Regions from separate parts of the Mesorhizobium yinganensis genome, predicted to be linked through region 1. Evidence: predicted binding sites of a transcription regulator. Region 1 holds the regulator's gene; each other region holds the start of a gene.
What was found. Region 1 encodes PhoB, which activates phosphate uptake and scavenging genes when phosphate is short. Its sites were predicted from a motif close to TGTCATNNANCTGTCAT; they were not measured.

Region 1 (5,151 bases):
TCAACAACCTCGCCGCCGTGCCGTCGATCGTCTTCGGCCTGCTCGGCCTGGCCGTCTTTATCAACTTCCTCGGCATGCCGCGCTCGGCCGCGCTGGTTGGCGGCCTGGTGCTGACGCTGATGACGCTGCCGACCATCATCATCGCCACCCGCGCCGCGCTCGCCGCCGTGCCGCCGTCGATCCGCTCGGCAGCGCTCGGGCTCGGCGCATCCAAGACGCAGGCGGTGTTCCAGCATGTGCTGCCGCTCGCCACCCCCGGCATCCTCACCGGCACCATCATCGGCCTGGCCCGCGCGCTCGGTGAAACCGCGCCGCTGCTGCTGATCGGCATGGTGGCCTTCGTCGCCGACTATCCGGCGACGCCGCTCGACCCGGCCACGGCATTGCCCGTGCAGATCTACATGTGGGCGAACGAGGCCGAGCGCGCCTTCGTCGAGCGCATGTCCGGCGCCATCATCATTCTTCTGGTATTCCTCATGGTGATGAACATCACCGCAATCGTGCTCAGGCGCCGCTTCGAACGGCGCTGGTAGACGGGAGCAAGCATCATGAACATCATGACCGAACAGAAACTCGAGCAGGCAGTGAGCGGCAGCATGACTGCGAAAACCAACGAAGTGATCAAGATGCAAGGCCGCAAGGTCGGCGTCTTCTACGGCCCGAAGCAGGCGCTGTTCGATGTGGAACTCGACGTGCGGCAAAACCAGGTGACGGCGCTGATCGGCCCGTCGGGCTGCGGAAAGTCGACTTTTCTGCGGTGCCTGAACCGCATGAACGACACGATCGACTCGGCCCGCGTCACCGGCAAGATCACGCTGGACAACGAGGATATCTACGATCCGAAGATCGACGTGGTCGAACTGCGCGCCCGTGTCGGCATGGTGTTCCAGAAACCCAATCCGTTCCCGAAGTCGATCTACGAAAACGTCGCCTACGGCCCGAAGATCCACGGGCTCGCGAAGAGCAAGGCCGACCTGGACCAGATCGTCGAGTCGAGCCTGAAGAAAGCCGCGCTCTGGAACGAGGTCAAGGACCGCGTCAACGAGCCGGGAACCGGGCTTTCCGGCGGCCAGCAGCAGCGTCTCTGCATCGCCCGCGCCATCGCGGTGTCGCCCGAGGTCATCCTGATGGACGAGCCGTGCTCGGCGCTCGACCCGATCGCCACCGCCAAGGTGGAAGAGCTGATCGACGAGTTGCGGGCCAACTACACCATCGTCATCGTCACCCATTCGATGCAGCAGGCCGCCCGCGTGTCGCAGCGCACGGCGATGTTCCATCTGGGCTACCTGGTCGAGGAAGGGGCGACGGACAAGATGTTCACCAACCCCGATGACAAGCGCACCCAGGACTACATTACCGGCCGCTTCGGCTGATCCCGGCCCGAGGAACACCAGAATGCGCGAACACACCGTTGCGTCCTTCGATCAGGACCTGAAACAGATCGACCAACTGATCCGCGACATGGCGGACCTGTCGACGTCGATGGTCGGCGCCTCCATCCGGGCGCTTCTACACACCGACGCCGCGGCGGCGCAGCGGATCATCTCCGATGACGCCATCATGGACGCCAAGCAGCGTGAGCTGGACGACCGCGCCATCACGCTGATCGCCAAGCGGCAGCCGATGGCCCAGGACCTGCGCGCCGTGCTCGGCGCCATCCGCATGGCGGGCGATTTGGAGCGGATCGGCGATCTTGCCAAGAACGTCGCCAAGCGCGTCGGCGCGATCGGTGAGGGGACGACGCCGCGTGGCTTGTCCCACGGCATCGACGACATGGCGACGATGGTCCTTGCCCAGATCAGCGGCGTCGTCGACGCCTATACCGGGCGCGAGCCCGCCGAACTCGACCGGCTGCGCGCCGAGGACGAGAAGATCGACCTCAAATACACCTCGGTGTTTCGCGAACTCCTGACCTACATGATGGAGGATCCGCGCAACATCACCACCTGCACGCATCTGCTGTTCTGTGCCAAGAACCTGGAGCGTATCGGCGACCACGTGACCAACATCGCGGAAAACGCCTATTATGTGCTGACCGGTTCGCAGCTTCCGGCGAACCGTCCGAAACTCGACGAGACGGCGACGACCGTCCTCGCCGAATAAAGGCAGGCGCGATGATCGCACCGAAGGTCATGGTGGTCGAGGACGAGGAGCCGTTGGGCGTCCTCCTCCGCTACAATCTTGAGTCCGAGGGCTATCAGGTCGAGGTCGTCATGCGCGGCGACGAGGCCGAGATCCGGCTGCAGGAGAATGTGCCGGACCTTCTGGTGCTGGACTGGATGCTGCCGGCGGTTTCCGGCATCGAACTGTGCCGGCGGCTGAGGATGCGCCCGGAAACCGAGCGCCTGCCGATCATCATGCTGACGGCGCGCGGCGAGGAAAGCGATCGGGTGCGCGGGCTGGCCACCGGCGCCGACGACTATCTGGTCAAACCGTTTTCGACCCCCGAATTCGTGGCGCGTGTAAAAGCGCTGCTGCGCCGCGCCAAGCCGGAAGTGCTTTCGTCGGTGCTCAAGGTCGGCGATATCGTGCTCGACCGCGAGTCGCACCGCGTCTACCGCAAGAAGAGCGAGATCAAGCTCGGCCCGACCGAGTTCCGGCTGCTGGAATTCATGATGCGCCATCCCGGCCGCGTGTTCTCGCGCGGGCAACTGCTCGACAATGTCTGGGGCGAGACGATCTATATCGACGAGCGTACCGTCGACGTGCATGTCGGCCGGCTGCGCAAGGCGGTCAACACCAACCGCCTGCCCGACGTCATCCGCACCGTGCGCGGCGCGGGCTACGCCATCAGCGATGAATGATCGTCGTCCCGCCGCGTCGTCGCGGCGAGCGCCGTCTTTGGGCAATACCCTCCGTTTCCCACCATTGAAATGCCCGAGCCTGCTGTCCCGCGGGCGTTAGCTTTTTGTTATCCTTAATGCGCCACTCTGGCAGGCATGAAGCCTGCGGGAAACCATATGGAAATCCTGTCCAAGGATCGGAACATCGCCGAGATGGACGCCCTCATGGACGCCCAGGACGACCGCAAGACCAAGCTGGTCGACCGTCGCGCCATCCATGAATCGGTTTCTTATCTCAGGAGCCACGGCTTCGATACCGAAGAGGTCCAGCGCTGCCTGGTGCGCTATTTCTATGTCGACCTCGACCTGCTCAACGAAGCGCTGACGGAACACTGAACGCCCGGCTTTTCAGGCGAAATATGGACTGCTACGCTTCGACAGTCCTTGCGCTGACGTCCACTCCAATATGTTCAGGCGGAGCGCGATGGATTTTGCGCCCTCGCGACATCCTGGCGCTCGTTACGCGCGCTCCGCTATTTTCCGCGACCAGTCGCCGGCCGATCCTGTAGGCCACATAGCCGGCCAGCGCGGCCGTTGCCAAACCCAAGCGTGTCATTTGGTGGCCCTCCGTTTCCTCGGCCCGGTGCGAGATGGATTTGGCGGAACGGGTTCGGCTTCAACGTCAGGTGTCATGTATTTCGCGGCGAGCCGGGTCGCCACCACTGCCAGCCCAAGCCGTACAAGCCATTTGAACATCGAAAACCTCCATTCGTTGCGGTGGAAACTCGCATGTATGCGGAGAGGTTCCGGGAATGTTGGCGGTCCGTGCCGGCGCTTTCCAATCAGCAGAAAAAGCCATGCGACCTTTTCGCCGCCCGTGCGTTGAACCGGCCAACGGAGGCAGAACTCATGGCTAGGAAAGTGAAGCAAGGCGGCCAACTCGCAGCCGGTCAGGAACTCGAAGTTCAGCATCTGGCGGAGACGACCGACCTCTCGCCTCGACAGGCGCGCGAACTTCTGAAGCGCCACGGTAACGACTGGGAAAAGATCCGCAAGGAAGCGGAGACATTCAAGGCCGAGAGCTAGGGCCAAAGGCGCAATGGCGACGCGACTTTCGCAATTATTCTTGGTCCAGCTGTGAATTGGGGGCGCTAAAGGCGGCGAACCGCGCTAAAGACGGCGTGGTTTCTTCTCTCGTATTTCGAGCCCGATGTCTTCCAACACCGCGACCGCCGCAAGCCAGCGTTATGCTGCCTTCCGGCACCGGCCGTTCCTCGCCTTCTGGGCGGCGCGTTTCCTGGCGACGTTCTCGACCCAGATCGTGTCCGTCGCGGTTGGCTGGCAGGTCTACGACCTGACGCGCGATCCGTTCGATCTCGGCCTTGTCGGCATTATCCAGTTCATCCCCTCGCTGCTGCTGGTGCTGATCACCGGGGCGATCGCCGACCGTTTCGGCCGCCGCCTGATCATGGGGCTCGCGGCGGGGCTGGAGGCTCTCTGCGCGCTGGCGCTGCTTCTGCTTTCGCTGCGCGGGTTGACGAGTGTCGTGCCTGTGTTCGCGGTGCTTGCCGTGTTCGGCATAGCACGGGCTTTCTTCGGTCCTGCTGCTGCCTCGCTGGTGGCCAATCTCGTGCCGCCCAAAGATTTCGCCAATGCCGTAGCCTGGAATTCCTCGGCATGGCAGACCGCGACCATCGTCGGCCCTGTCGCCGGCGGCCTGCTCTACGGCGTCTCCGCCGAAGCGGCCTATGGCGTTGCGACATTGCTGATGCTGGCGTCAGCCGTGCTCATCTTCAGCATTCCCAAGCCGGCACAGCGAACCGGCACGGAGCGCCCTTCGATCGATACGCTCTTTGCAGGTTTCCGCTATATCTGGGGGGAAAAGGTGGTCCTCGGTGCCATCTCGCTCGACCTCTTCGCGGTCCTGCTCTCGGGTGCCGTGGCGCTCCTGCCCGTCTACGCGCGCGACATTCTCGAACTCGGCCCCTGGGGCCTTGGCCTGCTGCGTGCCGGTCCGGGCATTGGTGCATTGCTGGTCGCGGTGTGGCTCGCCGGCCATCCGCTGCGCGACCACGCCGGCGTCATCATGCTGGTCTTCGTCGGCCTGTTCGGCGTCTTCACCATCGTGTTCGGCGTCTCGACCATTGTCTGGCTGTCGATCTTCGCGCTCGCCATGCTCGGCGCCACCGACATGGTCAGCGTCTATGTGCGCGAGACGCTGATCCAGCTATGGACGCCGGACGAGTTGCGCGGCCGTGTGAATGCCGTGAACATGGTGTTCGTCGGTGCGTCCAACGAACTCGGCGAGTTCCGGGCCGGCACCATGGCTGCCATCATTGGCACGGTTCCCGCCGTCGTCTTCGGCGGT
Region 2 (5,151 bases), on a different contig from region 1:
CGGTGTTTGAGGATTCCTCCCTCCCCCTTGCGGGGAGGGTGGCCGCGAAGCGGCCAGGTGGGGTCACCTCCGCAGGCACGCCCTCAAGCAACGGAGAAGGCCTTACGCAGCCCGAACCTACCCCACCCGGCCAGCCTGCGGCTGGCCACCCTCCCCGCAAGGGGGAGGGAAGAATCCTCTTCTGGGTCGCCTCACGCGGCCACCACGCCGACATCGGCGGCACCGCGCCGGGCTCCATGACGCCGCTGGCGACGACCGTGGATGAAGAAGGCGTGCTGTTCGACAATTTCCGCATCGTCGAACGCGGAAAGTTCCGAGAAGCGGAACTCCACCGCCTGCTGACTGATCACCCTTACCCTGCCCGCAACCCGCACCAGAACATCGCCGACCTGAAGGCGCAGATCGCCGCCAACGAGAAGGGCGTGGCGGAGTTGCGCAAGATGGTCGCGCATTTCGGGCTGGACGTGGTCGAGGCCTATATGGGCCACGTGCAGGACAACGCCGCCGAAAGCGTGCGCCGCGTGCTTGAGCGGCTGCCCGACGCCTCCGAATACGAGTACCCTACCGACACTGGCCAGGTGATCAAGGTGAAGATCACCGTCGACCGCGAGAAACGCGAGGCCACCGTCGACTTCACCGGCACCTCGCCCGTCATGAAGAATAATTTCAACGCCCCCGAACCGGTTGCCCGCGCCGCCGTGCTCTACGCTTTTCGCGTCATGGTCGAGGATTCCATCCCGATGAATGCCGGCTGCCTCCGGCCGATCAACATCGTCATCCCCGACGGCTGCATGCTGAAGCCCGCCCACCCCGCCGCCGTGGTGGCCGGCAATGTCGAGACCTCTCAGCATGTCACCAACGCGCTGTTCGGCGCGATGGGCGCGCTCGCCAACGCGCAGGGCACGATGAACAACCTCACCTTCGGCAATGACCGCTACCAGTATTACGAAACTATCTGCTCCGGCTCGCCGGCCGGCCGCATGAATGACGGACGCGGCTTTGCCGGCACTTCGGGCGTGCATGTCCACATGACCAACTCCCGCCTGACGGACCCCGAAGTGCTGGAACTGCGTTTCCCGGTGCTGCTCGAGGATTTTCACATCCGGGAAAACTCCGGCGGCAAGGGCGCCTTCCCTGCCGGAGACGGCACAAAACGCACCATCCGCTTCCTCGAACGCATGGAATGCGCCATTCTCTCCTCGCATCGCAGCCATCCACCGCGCGGGCTCGACGGCGGCGGCGACGGCGAAGTCGGCCGTACCGAAGTCCGCCGCGCCGGCGGCATGCTCGAAACCCTGAAGGCCTGCGACCAGACGGTGCTCGAGGCCGGTGAGGCGGTGATCGTCACCACGCCCACTTCGGGAGGCTTTGGCGCGCCGTAAGCCGCGCCTATTCCAGGTTGGTCTGAATCCATTTGGGCGACAGGTGGATGTCGAGCGTCTGCAGCCGCCCCGGTCCGAGATTGATGAAACGATGCGGCAACGCCGCCGGCCCGAGCACGACTTCGCCGGCCTCCGCGTCGATCACCTGGTCGCCGACGAAGAACCGCGCGCGGCCCTCCTGGATCACGAAAACCTCGTCATAGGGATGCACGTGCAGCATCGGCCCCGTGCCGGGCTCATCATTGCCGTATGTCAGTATGGTGACCTCGGTCGGCAGCGTCTCGCCATTGACGGAACCACGATAGGGTCCGCCGAGCGTGCCGTCGAAGAGCCGCGCTTTCGCCGGCAAGCGGCCGTCCGGAACGACAGTTGAGGGGTCGAAATCGCGTCGAGCCATATGGGTCTCCAATGTGCGGCCCGCCAAGATGATCGAGCCGGTCGGCGGAAACAAGCCGCCCCGCCATGCCCTCCTGACAGACGTCATACGCCTGTCATCCCTGCGTCACCGCTTCGTCATCGCATCGCGCTACCGGCTTGCGGAACATTTCCAACGGGATTCGCGCCACGCCATGACCGAAACCTCCGCCGCCCCGCTCCTGCGCGGAAATGCCCGTCTCAAGCAGGCTGTCTACCAGCACAAGGCGTTGTCGAAGGCCGGCTTTTCCGAGCGGCTGTTCACGCTGCTCTTCTCCGGCCTCGTCTATCCGCAGATCTGGGAGGACCCAGCCGTCGACATGGAGGCTATGCAGCTCGGCGAAGGCCATCGCGTCGTCACCATCGCGTCCGGCGGCTGCAACGTGCTCGCCTATCTCACCCGCTCGCCGGCCGCCATCGACGCCGTCGACCTGAATTCCGCGCACGTGGCGCTGAACCGGCTGAAACTCTCAGCGCTGCAACATCTGCCCGGCCAGCGCGACTTCTTCCGCTTCTTCGGCGAGGCCGGCAACCGGGCCAACAGCGAAGCCTATGACCGTTTCATCGCCCCGAACCTCGACGAGACCTCGCGGCGCTATTGGGAAAAGCGCCGGCTCCGCGGCCGCCGCATTGATGTGTTCGAGCGCGACTTCTACCGAACCGGCCTGCTCGGCTGGATGATCGCTGCCGGCCACCTCGCCGCGCGCGCCCATGGTGTCGACCCGCGCAAGCTGGCCGACGCCCGCAGCATCGACGAGCAGCGCCGCTTCTTCGACGAGCGGCTCGCCCCGGTCTTCAGCAAGCCAGTGCTGCGCTGGGCGACGGCCCAGAAAGCGTCACTTTTCGGCCTCGGCATCCCGCCCGCGCAATACGACTCGCTCGTCACCTCCGGCGACGGCACCATGGCCAGCGTGCTCCGCGCCCGGCTGGAAAAGCTCGCCTGCGATTTTCCGCTTTCGGAGAACTATTTCGCCTGGCAGGCTTTCGCCCGCCGCTATCCGCGCGAGGGAGAGGCGGCGCTACCTGCTTACCTCACCCGCGAGAACTTCCCGACAATACGGACCAATGCGGACCGCGTCACGGTGCATCACGCCAATATCGGCGAGATTCTGGGCGGCAAGCCAGCCATGTCGGTCGACCGCTACATCCTTCTCGACGCACAGGACTGGATGACCGATGCGCAGTTGAACGCGCTGTGGAGCGAGATCACCCGCACCGCCGCGCCCGGCGCGCGCGTCATCTTCCGCACGGCGGCGGAGCCGAGCCTGCTGCCCGGCCGCGTCTCCGACGTGCTGCTCGACCAGTGGCATTATGAGGAAGAAGCGTCGCGAGATTACTCGGCGCGCGACCGTTCCGCGATTTATGGCGGCTTCCACCTCTACGTGCTGAAAGACCGATGAGCGCCGTCGACCGCTCCCCCCATGCGGCGCTGATGGACCGCAACTACCGGTTCCAGCGCCACGTCTACGATTTCACCCGCAAATATTACCTGCTCGGCCGCGACCCGATGATCGCCGGACTCGGCGTGCCGGATGGCGGTTCGGTGCTGGAAGTCGGCTGCGGCACGGGCCGCAATCTGATCCTCGCCGGCCGCCGCTATCCCCGTGCAAAACTCTTCGGCCTCGACATTTCAGCCGCCATGCTGGAGACCGCCGCCGCCAACCTAGCCAGGGAAGGCATTGCCGGCCGGACAAAACTGGCGCGCGGCGACGCCACCTCCTTCGACGCGGCCGACCTGTTCGGGACGGAAAAATTCGATCGCGTCTTCATCTCCTACGCGCTGTCGATGATCCCCGGCTGGGAAGGCGCCGTCGCCGCGGCCTTGCGCGCCCTTTCGCCCAAAGGCTCGCTGCACATCGTCGATTTCGGCCAGCAGCAGCGCCTGCCAGCCTGGTTCCGCAAGGCGCTACACGCTTGGCTGGCAAAATACCACGTCACGCCGCGCGCGACACTCGACGCCGAGTTGCACCGGCAAGCGGCCGAGCATGGCCGCTCCTCGCAGTTCGATAGGCTGTATCGCGACTACGCCCATCTGGCGGTGGTGGGCGCGGCTGCCCCTCCCCCTTGAGGGGAGGGTCCGGCCGGAGGCCGGGGGAGGGGTCCGCACGGAAGCGCTCCGACGCAAGGCTACGTTGGCGTTCGGCCTTAAAGACCTCATCCCGTCTCACAACTTTCGCTTTGCTCCGAATATTCGCCGACCCTCCCCTCAAGGACCCTCGCGGCTACTCCATCGCCTTCACCACCGCCGCCACCATCTCCTGAGGCCTGTAGCCCAGCTTGTCGGGCGTCAGCCCCATGCGCACCACCACAAGCTTGCGCGACGGGATGACCGTCACAGTCTGTCCGTCATGGCCATTGATCCAGAAGGCATCGCCGGGAATGCCCAGCGCGGCGTCCTCCTCGCGCGTGCCTCTCGGCCCGCGCAGCCAGAGTTGGCCCCGTCCGTAAGCGCCGGACGAGGCCGGAGCCGCTTCCCGCATCCAGGCCACGAATCCCGCCGGCAGGATCGCCTCGCCCTTCCAAACGCCATCCTGCAGCAGGAACTGGCCGAAGCGCGCCCAGTCGCGCGCCGTCGCATAGAGATAGGACGATCCGACGAACGTGCCCGCGGCGTCGGTCTCCAGCACGGCGCTGTCCATGCCGAGCGGCCCGAACAGTCTTGCAGAGGGCCACGCCAGCGCCTGTTCCCCGTCGCCTAGCGCATGTTGCCAGATGCGCGACAGAAGCATGGTCGTGCCGCTCGAATAGCTGAAATCGCTGCCCACCGGATGCGCCAGCGGTTTTGCCGCCGCGAATGAAGCCATGTCCGGTTCGAGGAACAGCATGCGCGTCACGTCGGTGACGTCGCCGTAGTCCTCGTTGAATTCCAGCCCGCTCGACATCGCCATCAGGTCGGCGACCGAAATGCCGGCGCGCCCGTCCGTGCGCCAGTCGCCGAACAGCCTGTTGTCGTCGACCGTCATCCTGCCGTCCTTGACCACCGTCCCGATGATCGCGGCATTCACCGTCTTGGTCATCGACCAGCCGATAAGCGGCGTTCTGTCCGAAAACCCTTCACCATAGCGTTCGGCAATGATTTTTCCGTCCTTGACCACGACCACCGCACGTATGCCCGGCCCGACCATCACCGGATCCTCGAGAATGGCCGAAACCCCCGCGTCCTGCGTCAGCTCGACGCCCTCGCCATCCGGCCACAGCCCGGAGCCCGGTGCGGCCATCGGCGTCGGAGCCTGCGGCGCTCGCTCCAGCGAATCGGCCGAAACGCCCTCCGGCAACACGGTGCAGCCCAGGCCGTCGCGCGCCACGGCCGTCCGCTCGCCGAGAAAACCGAGCAGCCCGGCGCTCACCGTCTTGC
Region 3 (5,151 bases), on a different contig from region 1:
CGGATCACGGGACCGAGTTCACCTCGAACGCCATGCTCGCCTGGACGCAGGCGGCCGGTGTCGCCTGGCACTTCATCGCGCCCGGCAAGCCGATGCAGAACGGCATCTGCGAAGCCTTCAACGGCCGCATGCGCGACGAACTCTTGAACGAGACCCTCTTCTACGATCTCGATCACGCACGATCGGTGGTCGCCAAGTGGGTCACTGCCTACAACGAGCGACGACCGCACTCGGCGCTCGGTTACCTTACTCCCGCGGCCTATGCCGCGACCCTGACCGCAACGCACGATCGGCTGCGCAACCCCGACCAGCTCCGCCGATCGTCCGTTGCTCAACCGGCGCACATGCGCCAATCTCAACCATGGACTCCAGCCTCAGCCGGATGACAAAACGGGGTCACAGCAACGGCACAAGTCAAACATTCGGCGCAAGCAGTACATTCCTCGGCTCGGACTATGGATCCTATGGCTTCCTTAGCGAGAAACGCATGGGTTCTACGGAATCAGGTGCTGCCATCAAGCAGGTCAATAGCTGGACATCGACTGTCTGTGCCGAGCTGAAGCAACAGGACGTGCAAATCTTCACAATCCTGCTGGGCGCCAGCCCTGCCGCCTCCGACCTTACGCTCTACAAGAACTGCGCGTCCAAGCCGGAATACTTTTTCCCGACCAATGATTCCGCCAAGCTGAAGGAAATCTTCAACGCGATCTCGAGCATCATCGCCGCCCTGCAATTCACCGGCTGACGACCGACGCTCAGACCGGCGGCGGCATCGGCCTGACGACCTTCTGCGATTCCGGGAAGAATTTCGCCTCGCCGAACCGCTTGCCGAAGATCAGATCGTACTGGAGATAACGGAAATCCCGGATCAGCGGGTCGACGGTTTCGGTCCGCGCCCAGTTCGGCGTCGCTTCGCCCTCTTTGGCGACGAGCATGTTGCGGTCGACGGCGTCGTAGCGGTCGCGCACTGCGCCGAGGAAGCCGGTGTAGTAGGGATGGCTGAAACCCGCCGTGCGCATCAGGTAGAGCGGCAGGAAGGCCGGGCTGATCGAGCCGATGTTTTTCACCGCACCGCCGCGGTTCGACCACACGACCAGCGGCGTCTCATGCTCTGCGGCAAGGGTCTCGACCGGCGCGTTGCGGTCGGCGACGACGTCTTTCATGAAACCCGTCTCGGTATAGACCGGCCCGAGCGGCGGCAGATGATCGCCGAAGAAGGCGATAACCGTGTGCCGCTCGCGTTTCTCTGCCCACGCAATCAGTTCGGCGAGGCTCTTGTCGGCGTCGGCGGCGCCGGTCGCATAGGTCTTCAGCGACCCCTGTGAAACCGCGCTGATCGGACTTTTCACGTCGAGCGTGGAGTCGGGATAGCGGTTCGGTTCATAGGGGCCGTGCCCCTGCAAGGTCACCGCGAAATAGAAGAAGGGCCGGCTCGCCCGGTCCGCGCTGTCGATGATCTCCTCGATGAAGGCCGTGTCCGCTGCCAGCGGCCCGCGTTTCTCCAGCACAGGCAGCGTCTCTTCCGAGAGAAAACGGTCGAAGCCGAAATCGCCATAGACCGTCGCCCGGTTCCAGAACCATCCGGCATAGGGATGAAAGGCGCGCGTGTCGTAGCCCTCGCTTTTCAGGAATTTGGCCAGCGAAGGCATCGGGGTGCGGACATATTGCTGGTAGGGGATGCTGCCGTAGGGCAGGAAGGCATTGGAAAAACCGGTCAGCGCCTCGAACTCGACATTGGCGGTCATGCCGCCGAATTCGGGCGACAGCATATTTCCGGATTGGAGTGCGCGCACGGTGGGAATCGGATCGGGCGTGATCGTGGTCTTCGGCAGCCGCGTCGGATCCCAGAAGGATTCGCTCATCACCATGATGATGTCGGGCCTGTCCTCAGGCACGACCACTGGCGCCAGTTTCTGCCCGAGGATCGCCTTCATGGCGTCCTCCGAATAATCCTTCGGCGCGCCGACCTTCGCCATCGGCACGTTGAGCGCGAAGGCTATGGCAAAACCGTTGCTGTTGTAGTTTTCCTTTTGGTCCCACATCACCGGCGAGATCTGCAGCCGGTCGCGTGCCCAGGAGAAGGTCGCGTAGTCCATGATCGAGCCGAAGAAGATGAGCGCGGGCAACGCCAGCACCAGCCGCGAGGCCCGCGCCTTGAAGGTCAGCCGCGGGGCACGCTTGCAGCGGAAGCGCCACGCGGCCACCAGAAACGCGACAGCCGCGATTGCAGCAAGCGTGAAGCCGATCGCAGCGACCGGCCGCTGGCGGACGAGAAGCGGCATCAGCTCGACGATCTGCCGCGCATAGAGGAAGTCTGTGGGATAGAGCGGATCGCCGAGATAAAACGCCTTCTGGTGACCGACGAAGGCGAGCCCGATCGCCACCGGCGCGATCACGAACAGCGCGTGATAGGGCCGCCCGAGCAGAGCGTCGAAGAACACGATCAGCAGCGCAAACAGCGCCACCGTCGTCCAGCCGGGCCGGAACGGTTGCTGGAAAAAGTCCAACGTCTGCGCCAGCGAGCCGCGCGCGACCAGTTCAACGGCAAACACCAGCAGCGCCGCGACCAGCAGGGTGACCAGCGTCGAGCCGCAGAATCGCATGGTGCTCCAGCGCTTTTCCGGAGTGTCGCCACCTGCCGATCCTTGCTGCCGAAACGGCTGCGATCTCCGCGTCTGAAAACCCAAGGCGCGCTTCCCCGAACTCATGGATGGGCGACTGTCATGCACCCGTCACGGTAATGTCATCCTCGCGTCACAAAAATCCAGAGCCTGTGACCAAATTTAGAAGGATTTTCAGCGCCGGCAAAAGAATCTGGAGAGAAGGATGCGACCGATTGTCCCTTGCCGGTCTTGACTTTGGCGGCGCCCTCGCGCGACAGGGCTAGGCAAGAAAAGCAGCAAGGACCGGACTGCCATGACGATCGTATTCACCTTCCCAGGCCAGGGAAGCCAGGCTGTTGGCATGGGCAGGGACCTTGCAGAGGCCTTTCCGGAAGCGAAAGCGGTCTTCGACGAAGTCGACGAGGCGCTGGGGGAAAAGCTCTCGAAAATCATCTGGGAGGGGCCGGAAGACGCGCTTACCCTGACCGCGAACGCACAGCCGGCCCTGATGGCGGTGTCGCTGGCTGCGTTGCGTGCGCTGGAAGCGCGCGGCTTTTCGCTGAAGGACAAGGTGTCCTACGTGGCCGGCCATTCGCTTGGCGAATATTCGGCTTTGGCAGCGGCGGGCATGTTCTCCGTCGCCGACACCGCGCGGCTGCTGCGCATTCGCGGCAATGCCATGCAGGCGGCTGTTCCGGTCGGCGAGGGCGCCATGGCGGCCATCCTTGGGCTAGACCAGGATTCCGTAGAAGCCGCCTGCGCCGAGGCGTCGGAAAGCTCGACATGCCAGATCGCCAACGACAATGGCGGCGGCCAGTTGGTCATTTCCGGCGCCAGGGCCGCGGTCGAGCACGCCGCGAAGCGCTGCACGGAAATGGGAGCGAAGCGGGCGCTGATGCTTTCGGTCTCGGCGCCCTTCCACTCGGCGCTGATGGCGCCCGCCGCCGATGCGATGCGCGAAGCCCTGGCGAAAGTGACTAAGACCCATCCGTCGGTGCCGGTCGTTTCCAACGTCTCGGTCCAGCCCCTGTCCGATCCCGAACTCATCGCAACGCGGCTGGTCGAGCAGGTCACCGGCCGGGTGCGCTGGCGCGAGACCGTCGAATGGTTCGGCGCCCGCGCGCCGGTGACATTGTACGAAGTCGGCGCCGGCAAGGTGCTTTCGGGTTTGGCCCGCCGCATCGACCGCGAGATCGCCACCGCCAATATAGGCACCCCGGCGGATGTCGAGGCGGCGCTGGCTGCATTGGGCTAGCAGGGCTGGTCCTCCAACTCCGGCAGCCGTGCTGGCAGAAACCCCTGGGGAACCGAACATGCTCGGTGTCTGCTACTATCCGGAACACTGGCCGGAAGCGTGGTGGCCGGATGATGCGCGGCGCATGCGCGAAATGGGCATTTCGTTCGTGCGCATTGGTGAGTTTGCCTGGTCGCGGCTTGAACCAAGCCGCGGCGCCTTTGATTTCGGTTGGCTCGATCGCGCTATGGATGTGCTCGGCGAAGCCGGGCTCAAGATCGTCCTCGGCACGCCGACCGCGGCGCCGCCCAAATGGCTGATGGACGAGCATCCCGAAATCGCACCCATCGACGAGCAGGGCCGGTCATACGGCTTCGGCGGCCGGCGGCATTACAATTTTTCGTCCGACGTCTGGCGAGGTGAAACCCGTCGCATCGTGGAGACGATCGCCCGGCATTTCGGGCAGCATCGGGCGCTGGTCGGCTGGCAGACCGACAATGAATATGGCTGCCACGGGACGGTGTTTTCGTGGGGGCCGGAGGACTTGAAGGGGTTCCGCGACTGGCTGCGTCGCCGCTACCAGACTGCTGACCAACTTAACGAAGCATGGGGCAACGTCTTCTGGTCGATGGAGGTTCGCCGTTTCGACGAGGTGCCATTGCCGGCGATGACGGTGGCGGACCCAAATCCGGCGGCGCGGCTGGATTTCTGGCGTTTCAAGTCGGACGAGATCGCCGCCTACAATCTGATGCAATGCGAGATTGTCCGCGCGCATTCCCCCGGACGCTGGATCACCCACAATTTCATGGGCTTTTCCAACGGGTTCGATAGCTGGAAGGTCGGCAACGCACTCGATTTCGCATCCCACGATTCCTACCCGCTCGGGCTCGCCGAATCGTTTCTGCCCACCGAAGAGGAGCGTTGCCGCTGGGCCGAGACCTCTCATCCCGACATCGCGCCGTTCAACCACGATCTCTATCGCGGCATCGGCCGAGGCCGATTCTGGGTGATGGAACAGCAGCCCGGACCGGTGAACTGGGCGCCGTGGAACCCCGTGCCGAAGCCCGGAATGGTGCGCCTGTGGACCTGGGAGGCTCTGGCTCACGGCGCGGAAGTGGTGAGTTACTTCCGTTGGCGCCAGGCACCATTCGCGCAGGAGCAGTTTCACGCCGGCCTGAACTTGCCCGGCCTTTCCATCGGCGGCCATGAAGCGACGGCTGTCGGCCGCGAGCTCGAAACGATAGGTCGCCTGCCAGAGCCAGGGCAGGCGCGTGTGGCAATCGTCTACGACTATGAGGCTGCATGGGTGTTACG
Region 4 (5,151 bases), on a different contig from region 1:
ATACGGTGCGACCTGCGGCTTCTTCCCGGTCGATTCCGAGACGATCCGCTATCTCACCATGTCCGGCCGCGCGGAAGCCCGCATTGAACTGGTCGAGGCGTTTTCCAAGGCGCAAGGTATGTGGCGCGACAATGATTCCGCCGATCCGGTGTTCACCGACCTGCTCGAACTCGACATGGGCGACGTCGTGCCGTCGATGGCAGGGCCGAAGCGTCCGGAGGGCCGCGTGCCGCTGGAAGGCATCGCCGCCGGCTTCGCCGCCGCCATGGAGAAGGACTACAAGAAGACCGTCGACACACATAAGCGCTACGCGGTCGAGGGAGAGGATTTCGACATCGGCCATGGCGACGTGGTGATCGCCGCCATAACCTCCTGCACCAACACGTCGAACCCGTCGGTGCTGATCGGCGCCGGCCTGCTCGCCCGCAACGCCAACCGTCTCGGCCTCAAGCAGAAGCCGTGGGTGAAGACCTCGCTGGCGCCAGGTAGCCAGGTCGTCGCCGAATATCTGGAAAAGTCGGGCCTGCAGAAGGAACTCGACCAGATCGGCTTCAACCTCGTCGGTTTCGGCTGCACCACCTGCATCGGCAATTCCGGCCCGCTGCCGGCGCCGATCTCCAAGACCATCAACGACAAGGGTCTGATCGCCGCCGCGGTGCTTTCCGGCAACCGCAACTTCGAGGGCCGCGTATCGCCCGACGTGCAGGCCAACTATCTCGCCTCGCCGCCGCTGGTCGTCGCCCACGCGCTGGCCGGCACGGTGACCAAGGACCTGACCACCGAGCCGATCGGCGAGAGCAGCAATGGCAAGCCGGTCTATCTCAAGGACATCTGGCCGACGACCGCCGAGATCAACGCCTTCATCGAGGAGAACGTCACCCGCGAGCTGTTCGCGCGCAAATATGCCGACGTCTTCAAGGGCGACGAGAACTGGCAGGAGGTCAAGGTGCCGGAGGGCCAGACCTATGCCTGGGACGACCAGTCGACCTACGTGCAGAACCCTCCCTACTTCGCCGACATGAAGAAGACTTATGGCAGGGTCAGCGATATCAAGGGCGCGCGCATCCTCGGCCTGTTCGGCGACAAGATCACCACCGACCACATCTCGCCGGCCGGTTCGATCAAGGCCGCCTCGCCGGCGGGCAAATACCTAACCGACAATGGCGTCGGTGTCGCCGACTTCAACCAGTACGGCACCCGGCGCGGCAATCATGAGGTGATGATGCGCGGCACCTTCGCCAACATCCGCATCCGCAACCACATGCTGGGCGAGAACGGGCGCGAAGGCGGCTACACGATCCACTACCCCTCGAAGGAGGAGATGCCGATCTACGACGCCGCGATGGAGTACAAGGATCAGGGCGTACCGCTGGTGATCTTCGCCGGCATCGAATACGGCAACGGCTCGTCGCGCGACTGGGCTGCCAAGGGCACCAACCTGCTCGGCGTCAGGGCGGTCATCGCCCAGTCGTTCGAGCGCATCCACCGCTCGAACCTCGTCGGCATGGGCGTCATCCCCTTCACCTTCGAGGAGGGTTCGTCCTGGGCCTCCCTCGGTCTGAAGGGCGACGAGACCGTGACCATAGATGGGCTGGAGACCATCCGTCCGCGCCAGAAGATGGTGGCGAAGGTCACGTCCGCGGACGGCACCGTCACCGAAGTGCCGATCCTCTGCCGCATCGATACGGTCGACGAACTCGACTATTTCAAGAACGGCGGCATCTTGCAGTACGTGCTCCGCGATCTGGCTGCGTGAGCTGAGCCCGGGAACGGTCACCAATTTTGGTGACCGTTCCCGAAGATTCTTTCAACCCGCGGATGCGACATGCGTCCGCGGGTTTTGTTTTGCCCGGCCCGGCGCGCCGTACCGTGCGACCGCCGCCAACAGCACACCGAGCATCAGACCGTTCAACAGGTGCCAGAGGAAATGCGTGCCGAGCGGGAAGGATTCGCAGACCAGCGGATCGATTACCCGGCAGATGACCGAGCAGACGAAGATGCTGGCCGCGGCGATGTTATACCAGCCTGCCGGGCTGCCGGCCCGCGCCACCAGGATGCCGAAGAAGATCAGAGCCAGGAAAGGCGGCAGATAGCCGGTCGTGCCGTTGCTCGCCGCGCGCAGCCAGGCCGGCACCATGACGGTGATCGCTCCGACCACGATGTAGAAGGCTCCGAAGATGGTGACCGCCTTCGGCCACGCCATGCCGACAAAGCGGCGCAGGTTGAACAGCGTATAGGCAAGGGTGAAGCCGGCGATCGGCACTATGTCGAACCAGATGGTGAGCGACGTGGCGAAGGTATGGAAGACAGCCGAGCCGATGCCGATCGCAACCACCCACCATGCCAGCAACTCGGAAAACAGGTCGGTGCCGCGCCGCCGCACGGCATAGACGCCCCACAGGCCGGCGGCGATAAAAGCCAGATTTGTCAGTGCGTTGACCCGCTCGGACCAGAATTCCGGCCCCGTCCGCTCGCAATAGAGGTCGATATGCGCGAAGAGTGCCGGCCCCATCCGTCCGCCTATTTTCTCACCGCAACGTGACTTCCCGTTGAAATGTCCATCTGCCTATTGTTTGATGAACAAAAAGATAAGCCGGTGCCACCGGTGAAAGCATCTGGAACCTGTATGAAGCGCGAAAAACTGACCAGGCTGGCGGCGTTCGCGCTGGTTGCGATAGGGTTTGCCATTGCGGCCGACAGGGCATCCGCCGAATCGCGCAAGCCGCTCGGCGTGGTCGAACTGTTCACCAGCCAGGGCTGCAATTCATGCCCGCCGGCCGATGCGCTGTTCAGCGAACTGGTGCGCAAGGGCGAGGTCGTGGCGCTCGCCTATCATGTCGACTACTGGGACTACCTCGGTTGGCGCGATACCCTGGCCCAGCCGGAGAACACACAGCGCCAGCGCGACTACGGGCGAGCCTTCGGCATCCGCTCGGTCTACACACCGCAGGCCGTCATCAACGGCCGTGTGCATGTCAACGGCGCCAAGAAATGGGCCGTCAAGGGCACGCTGGAAACGCTGCTGAACTCCGGCAAGGGATTGTCGGTCGATCTGAAGGCGACCGTGCAGGGGGAAAGCCTCGTCATCCAGACTGGAACCGGACCGTCGAACAGCAAGGCACATCTCGTGCTCGTCTATTTCGACAGCGCCAAGCCGGTGACGATCGAGCGCGGCGAGAACAGCGGCAATACCATCACCTATTGGAACGCCGTGACCGACGTGCAAACCGCCGGCATGTGGCATGGCGAAGCCGCCCGTTTCGAACTGCCGGTGAGCGAAATCGCAAAGAAGGAAGGCTGTGCCGCCCTGTTGCAGGCGGTCAGCAAGGACGGCATGCCCGGCCCGATCCTCGGCGCCGCCATCATCCGCAATCCCGAATCGCCCTCCACGAAGTAGCGGTTCGGCTATGCGGCTTGACGAATGAAACAGAAAAGCCGGCGACGACCAAGCGGCACCGGCTTCAATCAGTTTGGGATCGTTACGACCCGGCTCCGTTGCAGGGAGGCCGAGGTTGGTTCGATCCGACGCGGGCCCGTGGGCGGGGGGCTTGGGGTTACGAGCCGGTGCCGGACCGAACCGTCTCAGGCAACGCGGGTAAAGTCGTCGGACAATGGGGCGTCAGCGCGGGTAAAACAAGGCAGAAATGTGGCGATCATTCAGCAAACATTTCTTACTGAAATTAATAGTGATCAAATTTGATTTGTTGAGGACGGCCCTTTCCGTCGAATCGCCGCCCTTGCAATTTCGCCGCGAACGCGCGAATTTTTCATGTCGTGAAACCGTCATGAAGGGTACGCGCGGATGACCGATCGCAGCGGAGGGGAGGGTGGGGACGAATCCGCAATATTGATTCCGCTCCACGAGGCAAGGCGGGAGCGGATGGACATCCCGGTATCTTTCGACCGGCGGGAACTGGACCAGATTCTCAGGCTCTACGGCCGCATGGTTGCCGCCAACGAATGGCGGGACTATGCGATCGACCATCGGATCGACCGCGCCGTGTTCTCGGTCTACCGCCGCGCCCACGATTTGCCGCTGTTCCAGATCGTCAAGGACCCAAAACTTGCCCGCAAGCAGGGCATGTTTTCCGTGGTCGCCGCCACCGGCGCCGTGCTGAAGCGCGGCCACGAGCTGGCGCGCGTGCTCGGCGTCTTCGACAGCAAGCTCAGGCTGGTAGGGGCGTGATTAGGGCAGTAAGGCAGTAAGGCAGGAGTGGGAAGCGCGATCGCACGAGACGGTCAACAGGCGCGGATTACTTTGCTTTTCAGCAACGGCAAAAAACTCGCCGGGAGCAAGACGCCCTACTGCCCTCGAAACCGCCGCTCCGGCAGCGACGCCGGGTCGGGCTCCTGAGTGGTCCCGCCGTTCATGGTCAGTTGCATGAACATCGTGTCGAGCCATCGATCATGCTTGTAGCCTGAACCCTCAAGTCTCCCGGAATGCCGGAAGCCGAGCTTTTCGTGCAGCTTCACCGATGGGCTTTCCGGCCTGCCGTCGCCGATCACCGCGACCAACTGGCGGAAGCCGAGCGCTTCGCAGCGTGTGATCAATTCCTTGAGCAGCAGCGTGCCGACGCCCTGCCCCTTGGCGGCCGGCGCGATGTAGATCGAGTCCTCGACGACGAATCGATAGGCCCGGCGCGGCCGGAAAGGTCCCGCATAGGCGTAGCCGGCAAGCCCGTCCGGTGTGTCGGCCACGATGTAGGGAAAGCCGCCGCCTTGCAGCGTCGCAAACCGTGCGCCCATCTCGGCCCGGCTCGGCGGCTCCAGCTCATAGGATGCCGTGCCGGTGGTGACGGCGTCGGCGTAGATTTCCGTGATACGGTCGAGATCGTCCTCGACGGCATCCCTCAGCACGATACTGCTCATGATATAGGCACACTCCGAAAGTGCCTACGAATAGAGCGGGGGCGCCCAAAAGAAAAGGGCGGCCGCGCGGCCGCCCTTTGGTCCAGTCCGGTCTGTCGGCGCGATTACTCGCGGTTGCCGAGGAACGACAGCAGGAAGGTGAACAGGTTGATGAAGTCGAGATAGAGCGTCAGCGCGCCCATGATCGCCTTGCGGCCGGCCACCAGCGTGTCGTCGCCTTCCCAATACATCTCCTTGATCTTCTGCGTGTCGTAGGCGGTGAGGCCCGAGAACACCAAAACG

Region 2: ABMA59_RS02980 (BtaA family protein) is a predicted target of PhoB. The motif match lies at 1,861-1,877, and genes of this name have one in related genera.
Region 3: ABMA59_RS17460 (LTA synthase family protein) is a predicted target of PhoB. The motif match lies at 2,720-2,736, and genes of this name have one in related genera.
Region 4: ABMA59_RS09575 (DUF2794 domain-containing protein) is a predicted target of PhoB. The motif match lies at 3,771-3,787, and genes of this name have one in related genera.

What each region holds. Positions count from the first base shown of each region.
Region 1 is NZ_JBEBMH010000007.1:112,509-117,659, forward strand. It holds gene pstA (phosphate ABC transporter permease PstA) at 1-533, shown strand, start outside; gene pstB (phosphate ABC transporter ATP-binding protein PstB) at 549-1,373, shown strand; gene phoU (phosphate signaling complex protein PhoU) at 1,396-2,103, shown strand; gene phoB (phosphate regulon transcriptional regulator PhoB) at 2,115-2,804, shown strand; gene ABMA59_RS15480 (hypothetical protein) at 2,961-3,179, shown strand; gene ABMA59_RS15485 (hypothetical protein) at 3,693-3,869, shown strand; gene ABMA59_RS15490 (MFS transporter) at 3,994-5,151, shown strand, end outside.
Region 2 is NZ_JBEBMH010000001.1:631,297-636,447, reverse strand. It holds gene ABMA59_RS02990 (hydantoinase B/oxoprolinase family protein) at 1-1,382, shown strand, start outside; gene ABMA59_RS02985 (cupin domain-containing protein) at 1,390-1,779, opposite strand; gene ABMA59_RS02980 (BtaA family protein) at 1,952-3,196, shown strand; gene ABMA59_RS02975 (class I SAM-dependent methyltransferase) at 3,193-3,864, shown strand; gene ABMA59_RS02970 (serine hydrolase domain-containing protein) at 4,019-5,151, opposite strand, start outside.
Region 3 is NZ_JBEBMH010000009.1:2,782-7,932, forward strand. It holds one part of gene ABMA59_RS17450 (IS3 family transposase) at 1-386, shown strand, start outside; gene ABMA59_RS17455 (hypothetical protein) at 488-745, shown strand; gene ABMA59_RS17460 (LTA synthase family protein) at 756-2,708, opposite strand; gene fabD (ACP S-malonyltransferase) at 2,917-3,858, shown strand; gene ABMA59_RS17470 (beta-galactosidase) at 3,917-5,151, shown strand, end outside.
Region 4 is NZ_JBEBMH010000003.1:521,125-526,275, reverse strand. It holds gene acnA (aconitate hydratase AcnA) at 1-1,756, shown strand, start outside; gene ABMA59_RS09585 (ceramidase domain-containing protein) at 1,808-2,512, opposite strand; gene ABMA59_RS09580 (DUF1223 domain-containing protein) at 2,627-3,397, shown strand; gene ABMA59_RS09575 (DUF2794 domain-containing protein) at 3,803-4,186, shown strand; gene ABMA59_RS09570 (GNAT family N-acetyltransferase) at 4,303-4,869, opposite strand; gene ABMA59_RS09565 (Bax inhibitor-1/YccA family protein) at 4,974-5,151, opposite strand, start outside.